DNA from 4 places in the Rhodovulum sp. HP10 genome. Region 3 is predicted to be linked to each of the others. Evidence: riboswitches for the same ligand, from Rfam matches in the RefSeq annotation. Region 3 holds a riboswitch; each other region holds the start of a gene.
What was found. A riboswitch is a leader RNA that binds a small molecule or an ion and turns the genes downstream of it on or off. The one in region 3 is predicted to bind cobalamin.

Region 1: linked by a shared signal. The riboswitch ahead of ACK8CO_RS17910 (DUF1636 family protein) and the one ahead of ACK8CO_RS04490 (ribonucleoside triphosphate reductase) in region 3 are both predicted to bind cobalamin.
Region 2: linked by a shared signal. The riboswitch ahead of ACK8CO_RS06615 (ABC transporter substrate-binding protein) and the one ahead of ACK8CO_RS04490 (ribonucleoside triphosphate reductase) in region 3 are both predicted to bind cobalamin.
Region 4: linked by a shared signal. The riboswitch ahead of ACK8CO_RS17825 (DUF4198 domain-containing protein) and the one ahead of ACK8CO_RS04490 (ribonucleoside triphosphate reductase) in region 3 are both predicted to bind cobalamin.

The regions. Positions count from the first base shown of each region.
Region 1 covers NZ_CP180201.1:3,818,777-3,824,331, forward strand. Annotated here, with positions in the region: gene cobN (cobaltochelatase subunit CobN) at 1-1,643, opposite strand, end outside; gene cobW (cobalamin biosynthesis protein CobW) at 1,654-2,691, opposite strand; gene ACK8CO_RS17910 (DUF1636 family protein) at 2,688-3,071, opposite strand; cobalamin riboswitch at 3,205-3,433, opposite strand; gene tcuA (FAD-dependent tricarballylate dehydrogenase TcuA) at 3,530-5,555, opposite strand, start outside.
Region 2 covers NZ_CP180201.1:1,428,913-1,434,467, reverse strand. Annotated here, with positions in the region: gene ACK8CO_RS06620 (FecCD family ABC transporter permease) at 1-812, opposite strand, end outside; gene ACK8CO_RS06615 (ABC transporter substrate-binding protein) at 809-1,819, opposite strand; cobalamin riboswitch at 1,967-2,167, opposite strand; gene ACK8CO_RS06610 (DMT family transporter) at 2,567-3,475, opposite strand; gene ACK8CO_RS06605 (ABC transporter ATP-binding protein) at 3,525-4,289, opposite strand; gene ACK8CO_RS06600 (FecCD family ABC transporter permease) at 4,286-5,323, opposite strand; gene ACK8CO_RS06595 (ABC transporter substrate-binding protein) at 5,323-5,555, opposite strand, start outside.
Region 3 covers NZ_CP180201.1:991,870-997,424, reverse strand. Annotated here, with positions in the region: gene ACK8CO_RS04500 (methyl-accepting chemotaxis protein) at 1-500, opposite strand, end outside; gene ACK8CO_RS04495 (anaerobic ribonucleoside-triphosphate reductase activating protein) at 648-1,301, opposite strand; partial or broken gene ACK8CO_RS04490 (ribonucleoside triphosphate reductase) at 1,294-3,504, opposite strand; cobalamin riboswitch at 3,596-3,790, opposite strand; gene dgt (dGTP triphosphohydrolase) at 4,029-5,354, shown strand; gene carB (carbamoyl-phosphate synthase large subunit) at 5,418-5,555, opposite strand, start outside.
Region 4 covers NZ_CP180201.1:3,803,255-3,808,809, reverse strand. Annotated here, with positions in the region: gene ACK8CO_RS17845 (energy-coupling factor ABC transporter ATP-binding protein) at 1-356, opposite strand, end outside; gene cbiQ (cobalt ECF transporter T component CbiQ) at 343-1,119, opposite strand; gene ACK8CO_RS17835 (cobalt ABC transporter permease) at 1,126-1,809, opposite strand; gene cbiM (cobalt transporter CbiM) at 1,806-2,423, opposite strand; gene ACK8CO_RS17825 (DUF4198 domain-containing protein) at 2,434-3,228, opposite strand; cobalamin riboswitch at 3,366-3,579, opposite strand; gene cobO (cob(I)yrinic acid a,c-diamide adenosyltransferase) at 3,684-4,337, shown strand; gene ACK8CO_RS17815 (cobyric acid synthase) at 4,484-5,555, shown strand, end outside.

The DNA of each region.
Region 1 (5,555 bases), 1.3 Mb from region 3:
CCATGCGCGCCGATATGGATCAGCGCGTCGCAGCCCATGGCCCGGCGCAGCCAGAGATAGAAGGCGACATAGCCATGGCGGGGTACCCGCGAGAGGTCGTGATAATCGCCCTCGCGGCTCTCGGGCGTGCCGCGCTCGGGCTGGAGCGCGACCAGCGCCGCGCCGCGCCGGGTGGCCGCGAAATGAAAGGCGCCGTCGCGGCAGGCCGGATCGGCCCCGGGCGCGCCCCAGGCGTCCGACAGGGCGTCGCGCAAGGCGGCGGGCAGGGCGGCCAACGCGGTCTGGTAATCTGCAAGCGGCCAGCTCAGGGTCTCGTGGCCGAGGGCCCCCGCCAGACTTCCAGCCAGATCTTTTGCCGGATCGCCCGCAAGATCCCCGGCCGGGGCGCCCGGCAGACCGGCGCGGGTCAGATCCTCCAGCACCGCCTCGGCCGAGGCCAGCGCATCGAGCCCGACGGCATGGGCCATCTGCCAGGGCCGTCCGGGATAGGTCGAGAGAACCAGCGCCGGGCGGCGGTTCGCCAGCGATGTGCGGGCAAGGCCGGTCCAGGCCAAGACGCGGTCGGCGATGGCCGCGATCCGGCCCGGATGGGCGCGGTGGGCGATGCGGGCGAACTGCAGGCCGGGGTCGCGCGTGCCCGCCTCCTTGAAGGACGCAACGCCCGCGAAGATCCGGCCATCGACCTCGGGCAGGACCACATGCATGGCAAGATCGGCCGGAGACAGCCCGCGCTCGGCCTCGGCCCAGGCGGTTTCGGGGGCGGAAGACAGCGCCACCTGAAAGACCGGCACGCCCGGGGCATCGAGCGGCGAGGTCCCGTCCTCGCCCTTGCCGGAAAAGGCGGTGGCGTTGACGATGGCGGCGGGGCTCAGCGCGCGCAGATGGTCCGCCAGCCAGCGCGCCGCCTCGGGCGCCTTCAGGGACGGCACGAAGAGGCCGGTGACGGCGCAGCCGCGCGCCCGGAACGCGTCGAAAAGCGCCTCGACGGGGCCGAGATCGGCGGCGGTGACATAGGCGCGGTAGAAGGTCAGGACGATCCGGGGGGCATCCACCGGCGACAGGTCGGGCGCGGGCACGGCTCCGCCCTCGGGGCTCCAGGCGCCCATCTCGGGCACGGTCTTGGTGCCGATCACGGGCGCGGCGTAAAGCCCCGCGGCCAGCGCCAGTTGCGCCAGCGCCGCCTGTGCCGCGACCGCACCGCCCTCGTCGCAGAGCTCGGACAGGCGCCTGAGTGTCGAGACCGGCAGGGTCGAGGCCGCGTCGAGCCGCGGATCGGGGCGCCCGTCGGCGGGCAGCACGGCCAGCGCGATGCCATGCGCGCGGGCCAGCGCGCCGATCTGGGTCAGCCCGTACTCCCAATAGGCGCGCCCGCCGATCAGCCGGATCAGGATGCCCTTCGCCCCCGAAAGCGTGCGCTCTGCATAGGTATCGACCGAGAGCGGATGGATCAGGGCCGCGAGATTGGCCAGCCTGAGGGTGGGCATCCGGCCTTCGGGGCCGCCGCCGCGATGCCAGCCCGCCGCGAAGGCCCCGAGATCGCTGTCGGAAAAGGACAGCACCGCCAGATCGGCCGGGTCCTGACCCAGATCCGTCGGAACGGCGGTTTCCTCGAGCCCGTGGCTTTCGCGGAAGACGACATGCATGGGGGCGGCCTCAGGCGCTCAGGGCCGCGCGGATCGCGCCTTCGTCGATATCGTCATGCTCGGCGATCACGACAAGCCGGGTGGCGCGGGTCTCGTCCGGCCCCCAGGGCCGGTCGAACTGATGGCGCACCCGCGCGCCCACCGCCTGCACCAGAAGCCGCATCGGCTTGCCCGCGACCGCGACATGGCCCTTGACCCGCAGGATGTTCTGCGTGCGCGCCAGCGCCTCGATCCGGGCCGAGAGCGCCTCGGGGTCGTCCTGTTCGGGCAGATCGATCACCACGCTTTCGAATTCGTCATGGTCATGCTCGGCGCCGCTGTCGTGATGGCTGGGCCGGGCGTCGAGATCATCCTCGGCGGCCGCGCCAAGTCCCAGGATCACGCGCGGATCGACCGCGCCCTCGGTCACCTCGACCACGGGCAGCTTGCGCGGCGCCTCGGCCTCGATCACGGCGCGGGCGGCGGCCAGCCCCTCGGGGCCGGCGAGATCGGGCTTGGTCAGCAGCACGATATCGGCGCAGGCGATCTGGTCCTCGAAGACCTCGGACAGCGGCGTCTCGTGATCAAGGCTGTCATCGGCGGCGCGCTGGGCATCGACGGCGGCGACATTCGGCGCGAAGCGGCCCGCGGCCACGGCCTCGGCATCGGCCACCGCGATCACCCCGTCGACGGTGATGCGCGAGCGGATCGCGGGCCAGTCGAACGCCTTGAGCAGAGGTTTCGGCAGGGCCAGCCCCGAGGTCTCGATCAGGATATGGTCGGGGCGCGGCTCGAGCTGCAAAAGCGCCTCCATCGTCGGGATGAACTCGTCGGCGACGGTGCAGCAGATGCAGCCATTGGCAAGCTCGACCACGTTCTCGGCCGGGCAGTCGGGCAGGGCGCAGCCCTTCAGGATCTCGCCATCGACGCCGACATCGCCGAATTCATTGACGAGGACGGCCAGGCGGCGGCCGCCCGCATTCTGCATCAGGTGGCGGATCAGCGTGGTCTTGCCCGAGCCGAGAAAGCCGGTGACGACGGTGACGGGAAGCTTGGCGAGATCGGTCATTTCAGGGCCTCCATGGGCGGGATACGGGCAATGCAGTTCTTGCGGAAATGCTCGGGGCGCTCGCGCCAGGGCACGAGCCCGTCGGCGGCGTCGCGATAGGCGCGGGCGCCCTCGGCGATGATGGGCGCGCCGGTCGTCTCGTCGAAATTGCCATAGACATAGGTCCAGCGGCCCGGCCCCCGCAGCGCGACGGTGCAACCCGAGGCACAGGCCGAGAGGCATTCGACGGGCACAAGGCGCACGCCTTCGGGCAGGCCATGAGTCCGGACGGCCTCGTGAAGCAGGCTGCCCGGGCGGGGGGCGTCGGGATCGGCGGGCTGGCGGCGCTTGCAGGTGGTGCAGACCAGAAGCTCGACCGCAGGGGCCTCGGGCGCGCTCATGCCGGGCGGCTCCGGTCGCGGAAGGAGCGGCGGAAGGAAACGGAAACACTCATCGTCGGGCCCCACGGGTCGGAGGACAAGGGCGGGAGCGGGCAGAGCCGAAGCCGGACCCGACACCGGAACACCCCGTCCGGTTCACGTCGTCTGCGCTGGCAGGTCTCCCGGCTTGCGGATCTCGAAGGCAGGGGCCTTCGGCGGCGGCCCTGCCTTCCCGGCCCGTTCGGGTCAGTGGCATGCGGGCGGCCTCTCCGGTCACGGTCGCGGGGGCGGCTGCGCTTGAAGGCCCGATGCATCGAACCCGGCCTCTGGCGCATTCCCTTTTCACCCGTCCGATGACGGGCACCAGCGCGGCGGTTCATGCCCTTCCGGGCGCGCGCTTGTCAAGCGCGATGCTTGGGGACGATGCCTGGGGGACGGGTTCGGCGGCAGGGTTCGGTAACGGGTCTCGGCGACGGGTCTCAGCGACGGGGCCTTGGCCGGGCCGCGCGTTCGGCGGCGTGGCGGATCAGGGCGAGGCCGCGATAGGCCCCGTGCGAGAGCTTGCCGAAGGGCAGCGCCAGCGCGAGCCCCAGGACCGACCCGAGATGGAGCGCCAGCATCAGCCCCATCGCCGGCCCGTCGCGCAGGGCCAGCAGCGCGAGGCCCGAGCCCGCGACAATGCCCAGGGCCCGTCTCAGGTCGCGGTCGGCGGTCTCCATCCGGGCCGAGGCAGGGCGGCGGTCGGCCCGGATGCGCCGATGCGACAGTCCCGCAAGCCCGGCAAGCATGGCGAGACCGCCCAGCGTGCCCAGCCCGACCGGGGCCGAGGCCAGCGGATAGGGCGCGATCTCGCCCCGGGCGTGAAGCAGGGCCCCGGCCAGCGTCGCCAGCCCGGTCAGCACGAAGCCGCCCGCCAGCAGGTGATGGAAGATCCGCCGCGCCGGGCCGGTCGGGCCCTCTGGCCCGTCGCAGCCGCGCGCCTCGCCGAGATTGCTGAGCCGCAGCGCCGCACCCAGTCCCCGGAGCAGGGGGCGGATGCCCGGCCGCGCGGCGGGGCCTCTGGTCTGACGCCAGAACCGTCCGAGCCGGATCGCCAGCACCAGCGCCGCGCCGCCGAAAGCCAGCCCCGCGCCTCCGGCCATGAGCCAATGCGGGATCACCTCGTAAAAGGCGCCGGGCGCGGTGCCGGTGGCAAAGAGCCTCTCGGGCGGGATCGCCAGAAGGGCCAGCAGCGGCAGGCCGAGAAGGCAGAGCAGGAAGATCGCCCCGGGCAGGCGCGCGGGCAGGCCGGCGGCGTAATCGGCTGCGCGCGCCTCGGCCAGGGCCGCGGGCAGGTTCACCGCCAGCGCATGGGGCGGGGCATATTGGCAGTCGTAATGGCAGGAGCGGCAGTCATGGCAAAGATGCGCCAGGTGGCGCAGATCGCCTGCCGCGAGGGCCGGACGGAGCTGGGCCGCCGGAAAGACCGCGCAAAGCCCGGTGCAGAAACCGCAGCTATTGCAGATGTTCAGCGCGCGGGCGGCCTCCTGCCAGGGCCTGGAGGCCGCGGAGGCAGGCTGTGAGAGGGGGGGGGCGGGGTCCGCCGCCGGGAGGGACGGGACGGCGCCGGGCCCGGCCTGGCGGGCGTCGGGGCCCGCGATGCTGGCCGCGCCCGCCCCGGCGATCCGGCCGAAGACCCCGCCAATGGCCAGCGCACTGCCCGAGAGATAGCCCTGGCCCAGCAGCCCGCCCGCCATCGCGGCGCCCGCGGCAAAGACCCGATGCGCGCTGCCGCCGTCCTCGAGCCGCACCCGGGCGGTGCCGTCGACAGCGACCCCGTGGCGGGTGAAGGCAAGCCCCGGCAGCAGCGGGATCGCCGCGAGGGGCGGGCGGAGGGGCGCCGGGAAGGGCAGGCCTTCGGGGCGGCTCCGGGGTGGTTCGAGCGGGGCGCCGCGGTCGAGATGCGCGGCGAGCGCCTCCAGCGTCGCGGCAAGCCCCGCGGGGTCGATGCCGCAAAGCCTTGCCAGATCGGCCGGGTTTCCGGCGCTGAGCGGCGGGTAAGGCAGGGGCGGCAGCCTGGCCGCGCCGTCGGCATCGAGGATCAGCCAGGCGCGCGGATCGGCGCGCTCGGCAAGTGCCCGGCCCCAGACCGAATAGCGGGCCGATCCGACATCCGAGCCCTCGTCGCGGAACCGCTGTCCCCTCGCATCGACGACGAGGCCGAGATGCATGCCGTCGGCGCGGCTGACGATGCCTGCATCCTCACCGGGGGCGCGCGCATCGACAGCGACGAGATGGCCGTCGCCCGGCTGCCCGACCGTGGCCGCACCATGGTCCATCAGCCACAGAAGCGGCGCGCCCTCCTGATACGGGGTGCCGCGATTGGCGAAGGCGGCCGCGCCCGGGCCGAGATGGCGGACAAGCGCGGCCCGGTTGGCGCCATACCCGCCCGTGGCCAGGACCAGAGCCCCGGCCTCGATATGGCAGGTCCCGGTGTCTGTCTCACGGGGCCCTGTGTGCACGCTC
Region 2 (5,555 bases), 440 kb from region 3:
ATGGCGCCAACCAGCGACACGATCAGCGCGGTGACCAGAGCCGCCGTCCCGATCAGCACCGCCTGCACCCGGCGCACGTTGATGCCGAGCGAGGCCGCACTGTCAGCCCCGAAGGTGAAGGCGTCGAGGCTGCGCACATGCCAGAGGCAGATCCCAAGCCCCAAGGCCGCGGCAGGCACGGCAATCAGGCTGTCCTGCCAGCGCGCCCCCGAGAGATTTCCCAGAAGCCAGAACATGATGCCGCGGGCCTGTTCGGCATTGGCGGATTTCGCGATCAGGAAGGCGGTCATCGCGTTGAAGAGCTGTGCCCCCGCAATCCCGGCCAGAACGATCACGCCCGCGGCCTGCAGCCCGGTGCCGCCGCCCGCTGCCCGCGCCAGGGCCGCGACCATGACGAAGGCCAGAAGCGCCCCGGCGAAGGCGCCTGTCGACAGCGAGAGCGCGCCCGCACCGAGCCCGGCGACGGTGACCGCAACCGCGCCGGTCGAGGCCCCGGCGGAGATCCCCAGCAGATAGGGATCGGCTAGCGCATTCCTCAGCAGGGCCTGCAGCACGACGCCCGACAGGGCGAGCCCCGTCCCGCAGGCTGCCGCCACCACCGCGCGGGCGAGGCGGTAGTTCCAGACGATGCCCTCGTCGATCCGCGCAACCGGGTAGAGGGTGCCGAACAGCTTGTTGCCCAGCACCTGGAACACGGTCGCGGCGGGTATGCGGGTCTCGCCGATCGCGGTTCCGGCGATCAGCGCGGCCAGCAGCACCGGGGGGGCGATCCACCCCCAGTGCCAGCGGGCCCGACGGGCTCCGGACCTCATTTGCTCAGATCGAATCCGGCCAGCGCCGTGGACAGCTCCTCCAGCCCGTAGATCGCCCGCACGGTCGCTTCCATCGCCTGGAGATCCATCACCACGATCCGGTTTTCCCGGACCGCCGTCATTTCCTTCGCAACCGGATCGGTGCGGAGAAACTCAAGCTTCTTCTCGACATCGTCGGCGGGGAAACGGCGGCGGGTCATCTCGGCCAGTACGATCACCGTCGGATCGGCCTTGGCGATGCTTTCCCAGCCGACGGTGGGCCATTCCTCGTCGGAGGCCACGACGTTCTCGATCCCGAGCTCCTGCATCATGTAGCCTGGCGCGCCCTTCCGTCCGGCCACATAGGGGTCGATGTCCATTTCGGCGGAGGAGTACCAGAACACCGCCGAGACCCCTTCGGGCAGATCCAGCGCCCGGGCATGTTCGATGGCTGCGGCTTCGCGTGCCTTCAGCTCTTCGACCAGCTCGGCGCCGCGATCCTCGACACCATAGATCCGCGCCAGTTCCTCGATCGACCGGTAGATCGAGGCGGTCGAGAACATCTCGGTCCGGGTGCCGTCAGAGCCGCGGCTGTTATCCTTGCTGGCGCAGTCGCTGGGCAGAACGTAGGTCGGCACGCCGACATCATGGAACATCTCGCGGGTGGCGACGATGCCCTGGGGGCCGACATGCCATTCATGTTGCACGGTAACCAGATCGGGCCGCGCGGCCACCACGCTTTCAAAGCTGGGATCGTTGTCGGCCAGCCGCGGGATCCCGGCATTCAGCTCGGCGAATTGCGGCAGGACATCGGTGAACCAGACCGAGGTGCCCTTCACCCGCTCTGCGAGACCCAGCAGGTAAAGGATCTCGGTCGTGGCCTGGCCGACGGTGACGGTGCGCGCGGGGGCGGCGTCGAAGGTCAGGGTCTGGCCGCAATTCTCCAGCGTCAGGGGATAGTCTGTGGCCTGGGCCATGCCCGCGCAGACCATAAGGGCCGCCGAAAGGAAGGCAGTCTTGGTGTTCATGGAAACTCTCCGGAAATTGGCTTCCGGGCCCCGGGGTTTGCGGGCTGGGCGGATGTCAGTTCTTTGGCTGGCGCAAGACGCGCCTGGCTGAGCACGGCCGAAAGATCCGGGCATGAACATCCCTTTCCCCGGGCAACCCCGCCCGGTTGATGGTGGTTTCATGCCGGCAGGTCTCCTGACTGACGGGTCGTCCGCCGGTCCGGCCTTCCCAGGCAGATGCCCAGTGGCGTTGTCGGACCGCCGCTCGCCGCCTACAGTTGCGGGGGCAGTTTCGGTTCGCGGGACATCTGGCCCGCGGCGAATTCCCTTTTCATTCCCAAACGGGAAACCGGCGACCGAGCACAGAGCATGAAACCCCTATTGGGTCAACTGCCTGCCGGTCGCAGGCGTCATTCCGGAAAACCTTACCTCGAGAGCTCGCGGCCTGTCCGTTCTGTCGGGGCGTCACTGTCCTGAAACGACGAAAGCCCTTCCTTTGGCGGTCCCGCCGCCTGATGCGCTCGGGGCGAGCGGCGCCGGGCTGGAGCGGCCCCGCGCGGGTGCGACCGGAGCCCGGATCCGCCTCGCCGGACCGCTCCACGGCTTTTTCCGTGGCTTTATTGCCGCATCCGCGGCGCGGTCGAAGACCTGCCTCATCGGCTTTGCCCGCAACCGCTATTCCGGCGCGGTCTGTTGCGCTCGGGGCGAGCCGGGCAGGGGCGTCCGGATGGCGGAAGGACAGGCGCCGCCCTTCAAAGCTCGCGGGGACTATTGCCGCCTTGCCGGGCGGGCGACGAAGGCGCCTGTCAGAATCAATGGCCCTGCCAGCAGGAAGGCCAGGCCCGGCAGTTCGGCGAAAAAGGCAAAACCCAGCGCCACGGCCCACAGAACCGAAAGATATTCGAAGGGGGCCAGTGCCGAGGCATCGGCATGGCTGAAGGACAGCGTCATCAGAATATGGGCGATACCGCCCGCCAGCCCGGTTCCGATCAACAGCAGGAGTGTTGCCGGACCGGGCCAGACCCAGCCCCAGGGCAGCGTCGCAAGGCCGATCAGGGCCGAGACCACGGCGAACCAGAAGGCGATGGCTCCGGCGCCTTCGCCCAGCAGTGTCAGTCGGCGCACCTGGATCAGCGCACCGGCCGTCAGAGCCGCGGTCAAAAGCCCCAGGGCCACGCCCAGGGCGCCGCTGTCGGGCAAGGCCCCGGCAAAGGCGGGCAGGCAGAAGGCCGCCGCTCCGGCAAGGCCGAGCACGACACCGCCGATCCGGCCTGCGCTCGGCCTCTCTCCGAGCAGAGCCCAGCCCAGCAGGGCCAGCATCACCGGCGCGAGATAGGACAGCATCGTCGCCTCGGCCAGCGGCAGGAGCCGGATCGTCGCAAAGGAGGTGAACATCGCGACCGCGCCCATCAGGCAGCGACCGATATGTCCCATGGGACGGGACGTCGCCAGCCCGCGGGGCCACTCTCCGCGCCACCACAGGAAGGCGATCAAGGGCAGCAGGGCCACGGCCGAGCGGAAGAATACCACCTGTCCCAGCGGGACGGCGTCGCCAAGCGCCTTCACGCAGACGCCCATCATGGCAAATGCGAGGGTCGAGAGCACCCGCAAGGTGATGCCCAGCCGCTCGTTCCGGCCGGCAGGAGGGGGTGCGGCGAAGACCGACCGGTCCGTCATTCTGCCATCATCCGGACCAGGGTCCGGGGCGCGCGCCATACGGACCTTCTCATTCCGCGCTGAACCGGATATGCGGCCGACGCGCATCCTGATAGGTGCAGACATGCGCCGTGACCCTGAACACGTCGCGCAGGACGTCCTGGGTCAGGACAACATCCGGTGTGCCGCAGGCGCGCATGACCCCTCCTTCGATAACCGCAATCCGGTCGCAGAACATGGCCGCGAGGTTCAGGTCATGCAGGGCGATGACGCTGGTCAGATCGAGGTCGCGGACCATGGCCAGTATTTCGATCTGGTGGTGAATGTCGAGGTGGTTCGTCGGCTCGTCGAGGAACATCACCTGCGGTGTCTGCGCCAGCGCCCGCGCGATATGCACCCGCTGGCGCTCGCCTCCCGAAAGGGTCTGCCAGGCCTGTTTCCTCTGCGATGCCATTTCCACGCGTTCCAGCGCCTGTGTCACCGCGGCCTCGTCGGTCTCGGACCAGCCCGCCAGAGCCGAGCGATGCGGGGTCCGCCCGAGCCGCACGACATCGCTCACCGTGACATTGGTGTCGGTGGCAGCACTTTGCTGGACAAAGGCCAGCTGTCGCGACAATGCCCTGCGGGAGACATGGGCGATGTCCTGCCCGTTGATCCGGACCCGGCCCCGCAGCGGGCGCCGCAGCCCCGCCAGCAGCCGCAACAGGGAGGATTTGCCCGATCCGTTGGGGCCGATCAGGCCCAGCGTCTCGCCCGGGGCGACCCTCAGCGAAACGTCCGAGACGATGGTCTTGCGCTTCACGCCCCAGGTCAGGTTCTCGGCCAGAATGCTCATACCTGCGGCCTCGCGCGGTAAAGAATGATCGCGAAGAACGGCACGCCGACCAGCGCCGTCACGACCCCGATGGGCACGGTCTGCTGTGTCGCGATCATGCGCGAGGCGATGTCGGCGATCACCATGAAGACCGCCCCCACCACCGCGCAGGCCGGCAGCAGCCGCATATGCAAGGGCCCGACAACATATCGGGCCGCATGCGGCACGACCAGACCGACGAAGCCGATGGCGCCGACCATGCTGACAATCGTCGCGGTCAGAAGCGCGGTCACGCCGAACAGCGCCAGCCGGATACGGGCAACCGGCACGCCAAGGGCCGCGGCATCCTCGTCGCCGAAGGTGAAGGCGTCGAGCGAGCGTGCTATCCAGATGCAGATGGCGAGGCTGACGATGACCACGACCAGCAAAAGCTGGAAATCCGGCCAGCGCACGCCGCCGAAGCTGCCCAGAAGCCAGAACATCACATCCCGCGCCTGCTGGGCATTGCCGGAGGTCGTGACGATATAGGAGGTCAGCGCATTGAAAAGCTGCGAGGCCGCGACCCCTGCCAGGATCGTGTGGTTCGGCCCGCTGGTCGCGCCGTTGGACAGAAGCGCCACGAGGGCGAAGGCTGCGAAAGCCCCCGCGAAGGCGCCCAGCGACAGCGACAGGCTGCCCGCGCCAATGCCCAGGACGATCACGCAGACCGCCCCGGTCGAGGCCCCCGCCGACACGCCCAGCACGAAGGGTTCGGCCAGTGCGTTGCGCAGCAGCGCCTGCAGGATCGCCCCGCAGATCGCCAGCCCCGCCCCGGACAGGGCCGCCACCAGCGCGCGGCTCAGGCGCAGGTTCCAGACGACACTCTGCTCGATCGGCGGGATCTCGGCACCGGTCAGGCCGAGCTCGTTGGTGACCGACAGGAAGACCGTCCGCAGGGGGATATTGTAATCGCCAAGCGCGGTTGCGGCGGCGATGGCGAAGACCAGGGCGATGAGCGACAGGCCGAGACAGACCGAGAGGCGCGCGGCCCCGTCTTTTGAAACGTCGGTGGACATCACGGCAGATCGAGCGCCTTCAACTGTTCGGCCACCTGCTCGGCCCCGTAAAGGGTCCGGATGCCGGGGTTCATCGCCGCGCCGCTCATGACCACGATCCGGCCGCTTCGAACGGCCTCCATCCGGCTGACGGTAGGGTCGGATGTCAGGAATTCGATCTTGCTTTCGGCTGTGTCCAGATCCCAGCGATCGCGATCGACCTGGGCCACGACGAACACGGTCGGATCCGCCG
Region 3 (5,555 bases):
AGATCCTCGCCGAAATCGGCTTCCTTGACGACCGAGTAGATCACCTGTCCATTGGGGGCGATGAGAAAGACATCGTAAAAGCCGAAAGACTCGAGCATCCGCTCGAAACCGGGATGGATACCGGCATGGATGCGGCTGTAATCCGACCCGTCTCCGGCATCGGCCAGCTTCTGGTGTTCGCCAGACGGATAGGGATTGTTGCTGCCATAGGCCGAGAGAACCGGGGCAACGCCATCCGGGGCCGCATCGAGGGCCGTTCGAAACTCGCTCAGCGCCCGGGCGATGAAGGGGTTCGCGGCCTGTGCCGCAAGCGCCTGTCGCTGGTCGGCGAACCACTCGCTGACGCGGGTGGCCTGGTCGCGGGCCATTCCCTCGAGATCGGCGACGGCGTTGCTATAGCTCGACTCATAGGCGCGGTTGTAGAGAAAGCCACCCATGCTTGACATGGACACGACCATGATGGCGGCGATCATCATGGTGAGACGCGGCCCGATTGGCATTTGCAGAATTCGTTTCATCGTCCCCTTGGCCTGTCTGTGCTGGAAGCTGTGATGCAGCGGATAGGGGCATTTGGCGACAAAGCCGCAAAGATTCCCTTACCCCGGTTCCGAAAGACCGGCTCCGCAAGCAGGAAAGACCGTCGGATTTTATCTAGGCGGCAGCGTGGCCGGCGATGGGCTTTCCGGTGTCCGGCAGAGTGCGGGATCGGTGCAGCCTTCGGCGCGAAACGACTGTCGGCGCGCGGGCGGCAGGCCGAGTGCCGCGAGGTCGTCGTCCATCCGGGCCAGATCGGCAGGGCTCAGCAGGGCGGGATGAACCGTACAGCGCAGATCGGCGGTAACGCCGCTGTCGCGCAGCAGGCCCAAGCTTTCACGCGCTTTCGCGCCGCTGCCGGGGGCGCCGGTGATCCGGTCATAGGCATCGAAGGGGGCCTTCACGTCGAACCCCACCCAGTCGAGCAGCGGCAGCGCCCGGGCGAAGCGCGCGGGATAGGCGCCGCCACTATGGAGCCCGGTGCGAAAGCCCATCGCCCGAAGCTCGGCAAGCACCTCGGGCAGGCCCTTCTGCAACAAGGGTTCCCCGCCCGAGATCACCACCCCGTCAAGCAGCCCCTGCCGGCGGTCGAGAAAGGCCAGGACCGCGTCCCAGCCGATCCGGCCCGGCCCCGCCGCCAGCAGCTCGGTGTTGTGGCAATAACGGCAGGCCCAGGGACAGCCTTGGCAGAAGACCGTCGCCACCAGTTCGCCGGGCCAGTCGACGCTCGAATGCCGGACCAGCCCGGAGATCGCAAGCTCAGCCAAGCCGCGCCTTCGCCTCGTCGAAATAGACCCGTTCGGCGGCCTCGCCCTTCTTGCCGGTGTTGAAGGAGGACATCGGGCGGTGATAGCCCATCACCCGGGTCCAGACCTCGCAGCGGGTGCGCTCTTCGTCCGTCAGGACGATTTCGGCATCCCGGGTCGTCATGTCCTTGTCGATCATGGTCATCGGATCGCTCCTTCAGCTGGCTTTCGCGCGCTTCGCCGCGATCAGCTCGGCGTCGCATTTCGGGCAGAATTCGTGCTCGCCCGCGAGATACCCGTGTTTCGGGCAGATCGAGAAGGTGGGCGTCACGGTGATATAGGGCAGGCGGAAGGACGACAGCGCCCGGCGCACGAGCTTCTTGCAGGCCTCGGCCGACGAGATCCGCTCGCCCATGTAAAGATGCAGGACCGTGCCGCCGGTATAGCGCGCCTGCAACGGCTCCTGATGTTCGAGCGCCTCGAACGGGTCGGCGGTATATCCGACCGGAAGCTGGGTCGAGTTGGTGTAATAGGGCTGATCGTCGGTGCCCGCCTGCAGGATGCCCGGGAAGCGCTTCCGGTCCTCGCGGGCAAAGCGGTAGGTCGTGCCCTCGGCGGGCGTGGCCTCTAGATTGTACATGTGCCCGGTCTCTTCCTGGAACTCGACCATCCGGGCGCGCAGGTGATCCATCAGCCTGAGGGCAAGCGCCTGGCCCGCCTCGGTCGCAATGTCCTCGCGGTCGTCGGTGAAGTTCCGGATCATCTCGTTCACGCCGTTCACGCCCAGCGTCGAGAAGTGGTTCCGGAGCGTGCCGAGGTAGCGCTTGGTATAGGGGAAAAGCCCGGCCTCGATATGATGCTCGATCACCTTGCGCTTGAGCTCCAGGCTGGTGCGGGCGATCCCCGCCAGCCGGTCGAGCGCGGCCAGAAGCCCCGCCTCGTCGCCCTTGTGCAGATGGCCGAGCCGGGCGCAGTTGATGGTGACGACGCCAAGGCTGCCGGTCTGCTCGGCCGAGCCGAACAGACCGTTGCCGCGTTTCAGAAGCTCGGTCAGGTCAAGCTGCAGGCGGCAGCACATCGAGCGCACCATATGCGGCTCGAGCTCCGAATTCACGAAGTTCTGGAAATAGGGCAGCCCGTATTTCGCCGTCATCTCGAACAGATAACCGGCATTCTCGCTGTCCCAGGGGAAATCGGGGGTGATGTTGTAGGTCGGGATCGGGAAGGTGAAGACCCGGCCCCTGGCATCGCCCGCGGTCATCACCTCCATATAGGCGCGGTTGATCATGTCCATCTCGGACTGCAGCTCGCCATAGGTGAACTCCGCCTCGCGCCCGCCGATCACCGGCACCTGATCGCGCAGGTCTTCCGGGCAGGTCCAGTCGAAGGTCAGGTTGGTGAAGGGCGTCTGCGTGCCCCAGCGCGAGGGCACGTTCAGATTGTAGATGAATTCCTGCATCGCCTGCCGGACGGCGGCGAAATCGAGCCCGTCGCGCCGGACATAGGGCGCCAGATAGGTATCGAACGAGCTGAAGGCCTGGGCGCCGGCCCATTCGTTCTGCAACGTGCCGAGGAAGTTCACGATCTGGCCCAGGGCGCTTGTCAGATGCATCGGCGCGGCGGATTCGATGGTGCCGGGCACGCCGTTCAGCCCCTCGCGCAGCAGCGTCCTCAGAGACCAGCCCGCGCAATAGCCCGCGAACATGTCGAGATCGTGGATATGGATGTCGCCCTGGCGATGGGCCTGGCCGACCTCGGGCGGGTAGATATGGCTCAGCCAGTAATTCGCCGTCACCTTGCCCGAGGTGTTCAGGATCATCCCGCCCAACGAATAGCCCTGATTCGCGTTGGCATTCACTCGCCAGTCCGAGCGGTCGAGATATTCGTTGATCGAGCTTTCGACATCGACCAGCACCCGGCGGTCCTCGCGCAGCCGCGCATGCTGGGCGCGATAGACCGCATAGGCGCGCACCGTCGCGATCCGGTTGGCGCCGATCAGCGCCTGTTCGACGGCATCCTGGATCTCCTCGACATCGGGCGCGCCGTCCGCGTGTCGGAAGCTCAGCACCCGCACCACCTGGGCGGTGAGATGCGCGGCCTCCTCGGCGCCGAATTCGCCGGTGGCCTCGCCCGCGCGGGCGATGGCGCGGGCGATCCGGCCGGGGTCGAAGGGAACGATCTGGCCGTCGCGGTTGGCGACGGAACGGGGCGAGGGGGCGGTCATGGCGGTTCGCTTTCGGTTCTGGTCAGGGGCGGCAGGCAGGGAGGCACGCGGACCCGCCGGTCCGACGCACGCACCCGAGCCCACCGCTCGCGGTCGTTCGGTCCGCTCTGGCAGGTCTCCTGACTTCGCGGCTCGGACGCCCTGGCCCTCCTTCCCGGCGTCTTGCGCCAGTGGATCACGGGGCCGCAGCTTGCCGCTGACAGTTGCGGGGGCAGTGCCGGATTCTCACCGGCTTCCCTCTTCGCCCACGGGATGAACCGCGGGAACCAAAGCAACATGATATTGATGCCGATGGGGATATTTTGTCAATATGTAGTGGGTGCGACCTTCGCGCACCCTCGGGTGCCGCCATCGGGCCCTGCCGCCGCGCGCCTATGCCTGCGGCAAGGCGGGAGGCGGAGACGTCTTCCTGCCAGCGCCCGGGCGCCATCACGGGCCAGCCCCGGGGAAGGGGGTAGGCGATCGGCGCTGTCGCCGCAAGCCGAAGCCGCTATGCTGGCGCCGACCGGCCGAAGGGGAAAGCGATGGAATACATGGAATGGCAACGGCTTCTGACCAGAAGCCGGCACGGACAGTCGGAGATCGTGGATGCGCCCGAGCGGCCCGCCTTCCTGGTCGATCTCGACCGGGTGATCTTCTCGCAGCCATTCCGGCGGCTTGCCAACAAGACCCAGGTGCATCCGCTTTACGAGAACGACCACCTGCATCACCGGATGATCCACAGCCTCGAGACCAGCAGCGTGGGCCGCTCGCTGGGGTTCGAGGTCGGGCAGGCGCTGGCCGCGCGGGGCATCCTGTCCGAAGGGGCGGGCCACGAGCTGTCCTATATCCTGCAGGCGGCCTGTGCTGCCCATGATATCGGCAATCCGCCCTTCGGCCATGCCGGCGAGGATGCAATCTCGGAGTGGTTCGCGACCCGGCGCCCCTTCGAGGCCGATCTGAGCCCGGGCCAGCGCCGGGAGTTCGAGCATTTCGAGGGCAATGCCCAGGGCTTCCGGATCCTGACCCGGCTGGAGATGTACCGGCTCGAGGGCGGCATGCGGCTGACCCATGCCGTTCTGGGCGCCTTCACCAAATATCCCTGCCTCGCAAAGGACGGTGCGCTGGGCCGGGACGCGCCCACCATCGGCCTGAAGAAATACGGGGCCTTCGAGGCAGAGGCCGCGCATCTGGCCGGGATGGCCGAAAGCACCGGGTTGATTCCCCGGGATGCCGGCTGGCAACGGCACCCGCTGGCCTTCCTCGTCGAGGCGGCGGACAATATCTGCTACAACATCCTCGATCTCGAGGATGCCTTTACCACCGGCGTCCTGTCCCATGGCGAGGTGCGGCCGCTGCTGGAGGCGCTGATCGGCAAGGAAGTCGCGCCCGTCCCCGGCGGGACGCACGCCGAGCATGTGGGCCATCTGCGCGCCCGGGCCGTCCATGGCGCCATCCGCGCCAGTGTCGCGGCCTTTCTGGACCACCATGACGACATTCTCGCGGGCCGGTTCTCGGCCGAGCTGACCGATGTCTTCGCGCTGAAGGAGGCCTTTGCGGCGATTTCCGATGTCGCGAATGAGCGGATCTTCCCCTCGTCGCGCAAGATGGAGCTGGAAGTGGCGGGGCGCGATCTGATCTTTGCGCTGCTCGACCGCTTCCTTGCGGTGATCGAGGAGCTGGCCCGCCATGGCTGGAATGTCGCGGCGATGGAGGAGGACAAACCCTATCTGCGCAAGCTGGTCGCCTCGGCCGGAATGGATCTGCGCGATGTCCGCGACCCCTATTCGGGGCTTCATGCCCTGACCGATTTCGTCTCGGGCATGACCGACCGCTACGCGGTGAAGATGGCGCGGCCGCTGGGGCTCTGAGCCCGTAAGACAAGGCGCCCGGGCAGGGACTGCCCGGGCGCCGGATCGTCAGGCGGTTGCGGATCAGCCCTGCAGGCTGCGCACCCCGATTTCGCCTTCCTCGCGCGATTTCATCGCCAGGGCGGCGGCATGGCAGCCCGCCGCGGTGGTGAAATAGGGGATGCGGTCCATCAGCGCGACATTCCGGATCGAGCGGCTGTC
Region 4 (5,555 bases), 1.3 Mb from region 3:
ACCCTGGCCATCGCCGCCTCGCGGCCGAGCCCCAGATTGAGCGGCCCGAAGGCCACATCCTCGGCCACGGTCGGGCAAAACAGCTGATCGTCGGGGTCCTGAAAGACCAGCCCCGCCCGGCGGCGCACCTCGTGGAAATCGGGCTCGGCCCGGCGCACCTGCCCGAAGGCACGGATCCGCCCCGCCTGCGGAACGAGAAGCCCGACCATCAGTTGCAACAGCGTCGACTTGCCCGAGCCGTTCGCCCCCGCGACCGACAGCCTCTGGCCCGCCTCGAGCCTCAGCCCCGCGCCCTGCAGGATCGCCGGCCGGCCGGGATAGCCGAAGACGAGCCCGTCGATCTCAAACAACGCCATGGACAAGCTCCGCCAGGATCATCGCCAGCAACAGCGCCCCGAGCCCCGCACCGAAGGCCGCGTCGCGGGGGCCGTAGGCGAAGCCGGAGAGCATCGGGAGCCGGCCCGAGAAGCCCCGGCATTTCATCGCCGCCAGCACCCGTTCCGAGCGCTCGACCGCGCGGACCAGCATCATGCCGACCAGATAGCCGAGGCTGCGATAGGTATGCCAGGAGGTGCCGGGCCGGAAGCCCCGGACCTTCATCGCCCGGCGCAGCCGCAGGTATTCGGCGCGCAGCACCTCGATATAGCGGATGGTGAACAGAAGCAGATGCACCAGCCGCTCGGGCGTGCCGAGACGGTGAAGCGCCTGACCCATCGTCACCGGCTCGAGCGTGCCGACCAGCGACAGGAGCGCCAGCACCACCGCATTGGCGGTCAGCAGGATGCGGGCGGCATGCAGGAGCCCCTCGCGCGAGGCCTCGACCCCCCAGAGCGCCATGACCGGCGTTCCGGGCGTAGTGAAGGGCAGCATCGCCACCAGCAGGAAGATGAAGCCGTCCATCGCCGCCATCCGCCGCAGCGTCCGGCCCGCCGCCCGGCCCGACAGCGCCATCAGCCCCAGCGCCAGAAGAAGCGCTGCCAGCAGCACCGGCAGGAATGAGGCGCCGACCGTGACGCAGGCGAAGGCCCCCGCCCCAATCAGCCGCGTGCGCGGATCGAGCCCGTCAAGACGCGAGACGGCACCGGGCGCCGCCCGGTCGGCGGTGAGGATGTCGGACACCGGGGGTCAGCCCTTCATCCGGCGCCGCGCGGCGACATAGAAGCAAAGCCCGAAAATCCCGGCGATATAGCCGATGCCGCCAAGGATCGTCTGCAGGTCGTTCTTCTCGCGATAGGCGGCGATCTCGCGGCGCAGCGGCCGCAGCTCGTCGCGCAGCATCTTCGCGATCTCGGCCTTGTCGGCCTCGCTCAGCCCCGGCGCGGCGATCAGCGCGGCCGCCGAAGGCCCGGCGGGCGCCTGGGCGGGGACTGCCTCCAGCGGGAAGGTCGAGGGGTTGCGCCCGTCCGAAACCGGGGCCGCGTCCCCTGCCCCGGCTTCAGGGGCGGTTTCAGCGGCAGCTTCGGCGGCAGCCCGAGCGGCGGGGCTGTCGAGGATCGCCGCGACCTCCTCGGCGCTCATGGTGAATTCGGCGACATGGCCCGCGCCCAGATCGGCGCGGAAGACATGGGCCACGGCGCGCGTCGGGCGGAAGGTGAACAGCCCGTCGGCACCGGTCATCGCCTCGCCGAGGCGGTTGCCCTCGGGATCGAACACCCCGACCGGGGCATCGACGGCCATGTCGCCATTGGAAAAGCCGACCTCGCCCTCGATCAGGGCTCCGCTGGGATAGGCGGCGGCGATCACCTTGTGCGCGAGCGCGGGCATGGGCGCCAGAACAAGCGCCAGGGTCAGGAAAATCGGGCGGATCATCGGGCGGGTCCTTGCAGGCTGAGAAAGAGATCGGGCTTGACCTGGATGGCCAGGTAGACGGCTGCGGCACTCAGCAGGCCCTCGATCGCCATCACCGGAACATGGGCGAGAAAGACCAGCTTGGCCGCCGGAAGAAAGGCCGCACCGCTGAGCGCGAGGGCGACACCGACAAGCGCGGCGGTCAGCGCGATGGCCAGCGCGCCGCCGATACCGCCCCAGATCGCGGCGGTCCGCGGACTGCCGGACGCGATCCCGCGCCGGCAGAGGTAATGCACGATCACCGCGGGCAGCGCGATGTTCAGGGTATTGACACCCAGCACCGTCAGTCCGCCGAAACCGAAGAAGACCGCCTGGAGCAGCAGCCCCACGAACAGCGCGGGAAAGGCGGCCCAGCCGAGCACCAGCCCGGCCAGACCGTTCAGGATCAGGTGCACCGAGGACGGGCCGATCGGCACATGGATCAGCGAGGCCACGAAGAAGCTGGCCGAGAGCATCCCGGCGGCGGGGATCTTCTCGAGCGTCAGATCGCGCAACCCGCGGGCGACGCCTCCGGCCGCCAGCACCGCACCGCCGATCACCACGGGCGCCGCCAGCGCCCCGTCCACGATATGCATGGCCCCGCCCCTATTTCAGATCGAAGGCGCGGATCCAGAGGACCGCATCCTGGCTGAGTTCCTTGCCCTCATGTTCGGTATCGGGCCCGACCCCCAGCGCGGCAAAGCCCCAATAGCCCGCCTTCGGCACGCCGAAGGTGAAATAGCCGTTCTCGTCCGTCACCGCGACAACCGCGCCGCCCGGCAACGGCCCCGCCGTCGCGGGCTTGGGCGCGCCCGTCGCCATGTCGGGCTCGGCCGCCATGTATTCGATCTCGATCTCGGCACCCGCGACCGGAGCGCCCTCGGACAGCACCCGCCCGGTGAAGGTCGAGCCCGCGATCACGTTATAGGGTTTGACCAGCGGCAGGATCTCGGCCTTGAGCCCCTGCGGGCCGTCCCAGTCGGTGGGCATCTGGCCGCGGTTGACGTAGGTCTTGGTGATCTGCTGGATGTAGATATCCTCGGAGTCCTCGTAATAGGGCGCGGGCACCGTCACCAGGACGTAATCGCCCATCCGCTTGACCGGCAGGCTGCCATCCCATGCCACAGCCTCGTTCAGCGGACCGCGAAAGACAGTCTGGCTGAGTGTCGGCTTGAGGTCGATCCGCTCGCCGCGATGGATGGCGTAGAATTCCAGCGGCTCGCCCATATCCATGACCGGCCCGCTTTCCTGCGGATGCCAGAAGATCAGCTTGACCGGCACATCGCCGGGCGCGTCGATGAGGCTTTGCTCGGTATAGGCCAGCTGGAAATGCGCCGCCGCGACCCCGGGAACGAGGGTCAGTGCCAGCGCGGCGGTTACGAGATTGCCGTGGAAGATCAAGGTCGTTGCCTTTCAACATGAGCGGCCGGACAGGCCGCGGGAGAAAGGACGAACGGGATGAGAGGCTCGGAGCGGCCGGGACGCGGCCGAACCGGGCCAGACGCGCACCCCGGCGTCCGGTGGAAACCGCCTCCCTTGCGGGGATACGGGCGGCCGGCAGGTCTCCTGGCTTGCGGGTCTCAGCTTGGCTGGCCTTCCCGGGGGCCTCCCCAGTGGCATTCTCAGCCGTGCTCGCCGCTTACAGTTGCGGGGGCAGCCGCGGAATTGCCCGTCCCGTCGGACGGGCGCACCGCGTTCCCTTTTCACGTCCGGACCCTCGGGCCCGGGCGAACCGGTCACGCATCCGTCATTGCAAGCAGCTCGGGACTTGTCAATCGGCACAACCGCCGCGCGGCCCGGGTTTGACGCGGCCGCCCCGCCCGCTAAGCTGTCCCCGACACGCGCAAGGAGCCCCCATGACCGACGAGACCGCCGCCGCGACCGATACCGCCCCCACCAATACCGCAGCCGACGACGCCCGCCATGCCAGCAAGATGGCCAAGAAGAAGGCCGCGCGCGACAAGATCATGGCCGGGAAATCCGGCGAGAAGGGGCTGATCCTGGTGCATACCGGCACCGGCAAGGGCAAGTCCTCCTCGGGCTTCGGGATGATCCTGCGCTGCATCGCCCATCAGATGCCCTGTGCCGTGGTCCAGTTCGTCAAGGGTGCCTGGGATACCGGCGAGCGGCGGCTTCTGACCTCGCATTTCGGCGATCTCTGCCAGTTCCATGCCATGGGCGAGGGCTTCACCTGGGAAACCCAGGACCGCGCCCGCGACATCGCCGCGGCCGAAAAGGGCTGGGAAAAGGCCAGGGAGTTGATCCGCGACCCCGAAATCCGCATGGTGCTGCTCGACGAGATCAACATCGCGCTGCGCTACGGCTATCTCGACCCGGCCGAGGTGGTGGCCTTCCTGCAGGCCGAGAAGCCGCCGCTGTCGCATGTCGTCCTGACCGGGCGGAACGCCCCCGAAGAGCTGATCGAGGCGGCCGATCTGGTGACCGAGATGACGCTGGTCAAGCACCCGTTCCGCTCGGGCATAAAGGGCCAGCCGGGCGTCGAGTTCTGAGCCGCGCTTGACATCCGCAGGGCCCCGTCCGACACCCCCTGCCGAATGTCGCAGGAGCCGCCATGACCCTTGACCGGACCCGGAGCCGCTATCCCGACCTGCCCCCCGGCGATGCGGCCCCGCCGATGCCCGAAATCTCGGTACCGATGCTCGACCCGGTGCCGCCGCGCCGCGCGAAGGCCCTGATGCTGCAGGGCACGAGTTCGGATGTCGGCAAGAGCCTCCTTGTCGCGGGGCTCGCCCGCGCCTATGCGCGGCGCGGCCTGAAGGTCGCGCCCTTCAAGGCGCAGAACATGTCGAACAATGCCGCCGTCGCCGCCGACAGCGACCTGCCTCCCGGCCCCGACGGCACCGCCCCCAGGGGCGAGATCGGCCGCGCCCAGGCGCTGCAGGCGCAGGCCGCGGGGCTGCCCCCCTCGATCCACATGAACCCGGTGCTGCTGAAGCCGCAGGCCATGGTCGGCTCGCAGGTGGTGCTGCGGGGCCGTCCGCTGGGCAACTGGCCCGCGCGGCATTACCACAAGCTCAAGCCCAAGCTCCTGCCCGCGGTCATGGACAGTTTCAACCGCGTCGCGGCCGGGGCCGATCTGGTGCTGGTCGAGGGCGCGGGCGCGGGCACCGAGACCTATCTGCGCAAGAGCGACATCGCCAACATGCGCTTTGCCGAGGCCGCCGATCTGCCGGTGATCCTCGTCACCGACAATGACCGGGGCGGCGCGATGGCGGCCGTGGTGGGCTCGTGGTGCCTGCATACGGAGGCCGAGCGCGCCCGCATCGCGGGCTATCTGGTCAACAAGTTCCGCGGCTATTTCTCGCTTTACGAACCGGCCTGCGCGACGATCACCGAACGCACCGGCTGGCCCTTCCTGGGCGTCGCCCACTGGTTCGAGGGCGCCGCGCGGCTTCCGGCCGAGGATGCGCTGGCGCTCGAGCGGCCGGCCTCGGGGGGCGGTACCGGACTGGTGATCGCGGTGCCCCATATCGCCCGGATGGCCAATTTCGACGATCTCGATCCGCTGTCGGCCGAGCCGGGCGTCGATCTGCGCTGGGTCCGACCGGGCGAGCCGATCCCCGCCGAGGCCGATCTGGTGCTGCTGCCGGGCTCGAAGACCACCCGACCCGCGCTCGACTCGATCCGCGCCAATGGCTGGGACATCGACATCTTCGGCCATCTGCGCCGGGGCGGGCGGGTCGTCGGCATCTGCGCCGGGTTCCAGA